Linked DNA regions of Halococcoides cellulosivorans. The protein of the gene in region 2 binds, or shares a complex with, the protein of the main gene of each other region. Links are inferred from orthologs where the notes say so. Each region holds a gene or a part of one and is shown on either strand. Other genes may lie near its edges.

Region 1 (3,079 bases), 900 kb from region 2 along the record:
CGCGGGGTCGTCGATGCCCGTGATGTGAGTCGTGTTGCGGATCGCGTTGCGCGTCGTCTTCCGGCGCTGCGTGAACACGCCCCGCACCACGTCGAAAAACCGGTCGTCGTCCGAAACCTCGTAGGTCGGCGTTCGGGGGTCGAGCCGGACGACCGCGCTCTCGACGGCGGGTTGTGGATCGAACGCCGTCGGCGGGACGGGCTCTTCGATCGTCACCGCGGCGTAGTGGCCCGCCGTGACCGACAGCCGGCCGTACTCGTCCTCGCCGGGGCCGGCAGCCATCCGCTCGGCGAACTCCCGCTGGACGAGGACGACGGCGGGCCGCCCCCGCGGGAGCATCTCGAAGAGGAGTTCACTCGACGGCCCGTAGGGCAGATTCGACACCGACGCCGTGTATGCGGGCCACTCCGCGTCGAGGGCGTCACCCTCGATCACGGTCAGCCGATCGGCAGCGATCGCGTCGACGAACTCCCGCCGGAGGAAGGCCGCGAGCTCGGAATCGCGCTCGATCGCGACGACGTGGTCGGCGACTGCGAGCAGGCGATCCGTGAGCGCGCCCGTCCCCGCGCCGATCTCCAGGACGGTCGTGGTGTCCATCCCGGCCTCGACGGCGTACCCGACGATCCGATCGAGCACGCGGTCGTCGATCAGGAGGTGTTGATCGTCGCGTGGGTCGGGGTCGAGGCCCGCCCGATCGCGGAGTGCGTCCGGGTCGCGACCGTCGTGGTCGTCGAGTGGATCAGTCATCGTCGACGAAGATTCGGTATTTGAGATCGTCTTCGCGGATCTCTTCGAGGATGCGATCGAGGACGACCTCGCGAGGCGTGTGGAGGCCGTCGACCCGCTCGGAGAGGTCCTCGAACGACTCGAACGGACCGCGTTTGCGCTCGTCGAGGATCGCGTTCCGGAGTTTCTTCCCGATCCCCGGCAGCAGGTTCAGCGCGTGCAGCCGCGTGGTGATCGGCTGGGCCTCGGTGTAGAAATCGACGAACCGTCGCTCGTCGGTCGCGACGATCTCGTCGATGGCGTACTCCAGTTCGGACTGGGCACCGCTCGGCAGGTCGTCGTATGCGATCTGGTTGGCTCGCTCGATGACGTCCGCGTACAGCGGAACGCGATCACCGATCGAGACGTCGCCGTCCTCGGAGCACACGCACTCGAACAGTCGAAAGCCCTCGACGGTCACCACGTAGGCCAGCGGCTGTTTTTGATACTGCGGGCGGTCGTCCTCGGTGCGACCGTGGGGCAAATGATCCAGTACGACCGCCGTCGGGGACTCAGAATCCCCCTCACCCGCGCCGTTCATGACGGTCAGGTACGCAGAGCGGATACTTAAAAGCTCTCTGGTCGGACCGTCGCAGTCCGGCGACGCGAGTCGCCACGCCGGCCCGACGGTCCGGCCGGACGACGCGCGTCAGGCGTACTTCGCGACGACGTTGAGGATCTCGTCGAGTTCGTCGCCGGAGAGCGTGTACCGCTCCTGGGCGAAGACGGCCCGGAGTTCGTCCCGATCGCGAGGTTTGAGATCGACGATCTTGTGGGCCGTCCGCTCGTCGATCTTCTCGATGTCGTCGAGTTCCGCGAGGAACTCCTGAGCCTCCTCGGGGTCGAGCGTGGCGAACCGGTTCACGTGCTCGACCGCGCGCGTGAGTTCGTACCGCATCTCGCGGTCCTCGTCGAGCGCGCGGTCGGTCTCGATGTCACCGAGGATCGTCTTGGCCTCCGCGATGGTGAGGTACTGCTCGTCGACGATCTCGTCGAAGATCGTCATTCGTTCTGTTGCTGGAGGTGGGCCGGTTTCGCGACGATCGTCTTCGGCGTGTCACCGTCGACGATCTCGACTTTGTACGCCGAGCCCTGCGAGCCGACGACTGTGCCGGTGTGACCGTTGAATCGCGGGTGGAACCGGCCCTCACTCACGCTCGGGTCGAGTGCGAGGTGGACCGAATCGCCGTCGTCGAACTGCTCGACGACCTGCTGGGGCGGCGTCGTGCCGCGGTTACGCGAATCGTTCTGGAGTTTGTTGCGCGTCCCCTGGAGCGGACCGTTGGAGTTGGGCATAGATACGGACTGTTACCCCTCTGGCCGTAATAAAACGTGCGTTCCCGTCCCGACGACTGCCCCCACCGTTCGGAAGACGAGACAGAGATCAGACAAGTAGGCCGCCATCCCATTTTCTATGATGGTCTTCCAATAAAAAATAGCGACAGGTATGCGAAAAATCTATGTCGGAATCGATCGTACAGTTAGGGAGAGCGATGGATCCGGATTTTGATCGACCAGGGGTGGCGGGGGCATTGGCAGTCGTAATGACATTAGCCGCGATAACAGGGGGTATCGCGGTGTCGAGCGTCACTGGAGCGGACGCAGCCGTTCAGCCCGATCTGGCGGTCGACACGACCGTCTCGGGCCAGGAAGTGACGATTTCGGTCGACTACACCAACGCCTCCGCGATCAACATCAAGGAGGTGCCAAACACCTGGACCGTCGTCGATAGTTCGGACGGTCTGGCCGAGAAATCACCAGAGGGAGAGAGTTATCGCAACGTCGGCTGGGTCTGGATGGACAGCCAGACCGGCACGGAGACCGTGACCCTCGAAGTCCCCGAGGGTGAGAGCGGGCCCTTCTCGCTCCCGGTCGAGGCCGAGAATATCGACGGCGGAACGGTCTCGGAGACGGCCGAGTTCTCACTCGACGAGAGCACCGACACCGAGACGACCGACAGTGCGGGCGACACCGCCCCGGGCCTGACGGTCCAGGGCGATGCCGTCGCCCCCGGTGAGACCGCGACGGTCTCGGTGACCGCCGAGAACGTCGGTCTCCTCTCGCTCGACGGCATCCCGACCGACTGGACGATCGAGAGCTACGACACGGCCGGCGGGTCACCGATCGAGGAGACCACCGACGGCACCGACGAGATCGCCTGGGCCTGGGATCAGAACCAGGACAGCGTCACCGTCGTGGTCGCACTGGCCGTCCCCGCGGACGCCGCGATCGGTGAGACGGCACTCACCGCCGAGGCCGCCAACGACGCCGAGGGGACAACCACCGCACCGATCGGCATCGACGTGATCGAAGA
Region 2 (3,256 bases):
GCGGACAAGGTTTCGATCAACACCGGGGCGATCGAACGGCCCGACCTCATCGCAGAGGGCGCGGCGGCGTTCGGCAGCCAGTGTATCGTCATCTCCGTGGACGCGCGCCGCCGATACGACGAACAGGGCGAGTACTACGAACAGATCGACGGCGAGTCGGTCTGGTTCGAGTGTACCGTCAAAGGCGGGCGCGAGGGCACCGGCATCGACGTCGTCGAGTGGGCCCAGGAGGCCGAATCACGGGGTGCCGGCGAACTGTTCGTCAACTCCATCGATGCCGACGGCACCAAAGAGGGCTACGACGTCCCGGTCACGCGGGCGGTCTGTGACGCCGTCTCGACGCCCGTCATCGCCTCGTCGGGGTGTGGCAGCCCCGAACACATGGCGGAGGTGTTCGAAGACGCGGGCGCGGACGCCGCGCTCGCGGCGTCGATTTTCCACTTCGGAGAGTACACGATCGAGGAGACCAAGGCCGCCCTCGACGAGCGCGGCATTCCCGTCCGTCTGTAGGCTCGGCCCCGCCTGTACGCCCGGTCTGTACCTGCCTGCCCGGTCTGTACGCCTGATCTCCCGGCCGATAGTCGTGTGGTTTTTCGATCCCCGACGCGAACAGCCGTCGATGACGCGGGCGTGTCCGTCGTGTGGCGACCCTCTCGACGACAGGACGACGACGTGCCCGTCCTGTGGGGCGGTCGTCGGGACCGAAGTGGTCTGGGAGTGCCCCGACTGTGGCCGCATCCATCAGAAGCACGCGCCGCCGTGCAGTCGGTGCGGGGCCCCGACGCTCGATCGGACCTACCCCGAGTACGATCTCTCGGACGTCTCCCGAGGCGTCCGCTACCGCGACGTCCTCGACCGCGAATACCTCGCGGTGGGGGCGATCGTGTTCGTTTTGCTGGCGGCCGGCATCCTGGGCGCAGTCGGCGTGATCGACCTGCCGGACGCCACGGGCCCGACTGGACCGACCGCGCTCGACGCACCGGGCCACCACGACGAGTTCGCCGGCCACGAGACGAGTCGTATCGAGACGGTCTGGCTCTGGGGCCTGTCGGATCGCCGCGAGCGACTGGGGCGGTCCGACCTGCGGCGCTCGGACACACTCGATCGGTACGCGACCGTGTTCGCTCACGCCGCCGTCGTTCGCGATCACCGGCCGGCGGCGACCGTCGAGCCACGAGACGCACTCCCATCGGCGCCGGCCGAGTGTGAACGGATCCGCCTCTACGACGCCCGGATCGATCGAGCGGACCTGACCGACCGATCGACGCCACGAGCGATTGCGAGCGATCTGACGCTCGATGTCGGGAGTGATCGACCATCACCGGAGACGGCCGACGCGACGCTAGCCGGCATCCACGTCCACGTCGGTCCGGAGGGAGCGCTCTACCTCTCTGTGGCGATCTGCTGACCAGCGAGACAGTCCGCAGAGCGAAAATCAGGCCGCCGCTTCGAACGCCGCAGTGAGCGCGTCGGCTTTCTCGCGCACGCGCTCGGTCCCGGCTTCGAGCGCGTCCAGCGCGTCGGTCTCGTCGTCGGTCTTGATCGTCAGGACCGGTTCGGTCTGCCCACCCGATTGTTCGGGATTCACGTCGTAGGTCGCGGCCTCGACGCCGTCGGTTTCCAGGAGGGCCCCTTTGATGACGTTCATGAACGTGTGGTCCTCGCCGGCGATTTCGATCGAGAGGCCGGTATCGGACCGTTCGATCACACGGAGATCCATGCTGATTCCTACGGGACCGGCCGGAAAACGGTTTCGACACTGCAGGTGGTTCAGGTCACGGACTGGGGTCGAGAGGCCCCTCGGCCGGAGAGAGGGCGCATCAGGCAGTAGTTTTCATTGTCGATACCGAATATAGTGGCCGATTATACACGGTGAGATCAACACAGGAAACAGCTATCAGGCGAAATATCCGGTATAATACCGAATACGAAGCCGGTTAGATTATCGCTGAAATGGTTGCTGACCGCTACCTTAGTTATCGGTATAGATAATTAAGTCGAGATCCTTTATTGGACAGACGGGTAAGTATAGCTTACAATGAGCCCGACCCCCGATACAACGACCGATCGCATCGCTGCCTCCGTCACCCGGCCCAAAGTCGTGATCGCCCTGCTACTGGTCGCGCTGGCGAGCGGGGCTGTCCTCGCGAGTGTGACGCTCAACGACGGTCCGGACCCGGACAGACTGAGTGCCCACGAGGGGACGATGAACGACAGTGAGAACCTGAACGTTCTGCACATGAACGTCTCGTACACCGGATTCACAGCCGATTACGTCAACGTGACCATCAACAACACTGATACCGCCAACGCTCACGACGTGAACGTCTCCGTCCAAGTGCTGAATGGGAGTTCACCCGTCACCGACGCGAGCGAGAACAACGTGAACATCGCCGCCGGTGGAACGCACAGAGTGGACATCGAACTCCCTGCCAACACCGAAATATTCGACTTCGACATCATCAACGTGTTGGTGCAAGAACTGAACTGATCCATCGCTTCGTCGGCTGACTGATGGGTTCAGATCGGTCGTTGCGCGTTGGTTCGGCACCTTGCTGACGATGTATCGTCTCTTTCTTGCTGTCCGCTACACAACGTACTGGTGAGACCGGGAGTCGTAGTCGTGACTCACGAATATGGTGGATCGAAATCCTCCCCGAACCAGCCGCTGGTCGGGAAGGATATAACGACGAATGTGCCGTCGACGGTCGACGGCTATAACGCCGAGTTACAGACGCACGACGTTCGTCGCGCGGGGGCCCTTGGGGGCCTGTTCGATGTCAAATTCGAGCTCCGTCCCTTCCGTAAGATCCTCGCCGCCGACGTCTTCCATGTGGAAGAACACGTCGTCGTCAGCATCCTCGGTTTCGATGAAGCCGTAACCGCCCGTGTCGTTGAAGAAGTCAACCGTACCGGTTGCCATTGCAATTATTCAGAGTTCGGGTTCACGGTTAAGGGTTGCGTCTGATGGGCTCCGACGGTCGTGTCACCACGCCTCACGGACGAATGAGCACATTCAGGTGCCCGGACCGATGGCTGCGGGTGTCCGCGCCGATGGCCTCGACCCCTCAATCGACCTGAAAAAGGTTCTCAGCGCCGGACTGACCGGAGCGATCAGTTCTCTTCCTGGGAGGCGTCTTCCTCGGACGCGTCGTCGGGGGCGTCGGCTTCGCTGGCCATCTCCTCGCTGACCGTCTCTTCGACGGTCTTTTCGACCGTTTCCTCGACCTGTTCGGCCATCTCGTCGACGCCCTCA

What was found.
Region 1: HARCEL1_RS06730 (region 2) and HARCEL1_RS11180 share a complex: the UniProt entries of both Methanocaldococcus jannaschii proteins name them as parts of the RNA polymerase complex. The link is inferred for Halococcoides cellulosivorans from one-to-one orthologs.

What each region holds. Positions count from the first base shown.
Region 1 is NZ_CP028858.1:2,253,958-2,257,036, forward strand. What follows is about bases 94-2,848. They hold HARCEL1_RS11180 (RNA polymerase Rpb4 family protein), read right to left. Parts: upstream 1,772-2,848; coding sequence 1,415-1,771; downstream 94-1,414. Other genes in these bases: rsmA (16S rRNA (adenine(1518)-N(6)/adenine(1519)-N(6))-dimethyltransferase RsmA), read right to left, coding at 94-747; HARCEL1_RS11175 (DUF655 domain-containing protein), read right to left, coding at 740-1,306; HARCEL1_RS11185 (50S ribosomal protein L21e), read right to left, coding at 1,768-2,061; HARCEL1_RS11190 (PGF-CTERM sorting domain-containing protein), read left to right, coding at 2,343-2,848. In the rest of the region: more of rsmA, read right to left, coding at 1-93; more of HARCEL1_RS11190, read left to right, coding at 2,849-3,079. UniProt on the Methanocaldococcus jannaschii protein: DNA-dependent RNA polymerase (RNAP) catalyzes the transcription of DNA into RNA using the four ribonucleoside triphosphates as substrates. This subunit is less well bound than the others.
Region 2 is NZ_CP028858.1:1,358,606-1,361,861, forward strand. The notes cover bases 79-3,010. They hold HARCEL1_RS06730 (DNA-directed RNA polymerase subunit L), read right to left. Parts: upstream 1,721-3,010; coding sequence 1,436-1,720; downstream 79-1,435. Other genes in these bases: hisF (imidazole glycerol phosphate synthase subunit HisF), read left to right, coding at 79-510; HARCEL1_RS06725 (zinc ribbon domain-containing protein), read left to right, coding at 620-1,408; HARCEL1_RS06735 (hypothetical protein), read left to right, coding at 2,039-2,491; HARCEL1_RS06740 (cold-shock protein), read right to left, coding at 2,729-2,923. Outside these bases: more of hisF, read left to right, coding at 1-78; HARCEL1_RS06745 (hypothetical protein), read right to left, coding at 3,115-3,256. UniProt on the Methanocaldococcus jannaschii protein: DNA-dependent RNA polymerase (RNAP) catalyzes the transcription of DNA into RNA using the four ribonucleoside triphosphates as substrates.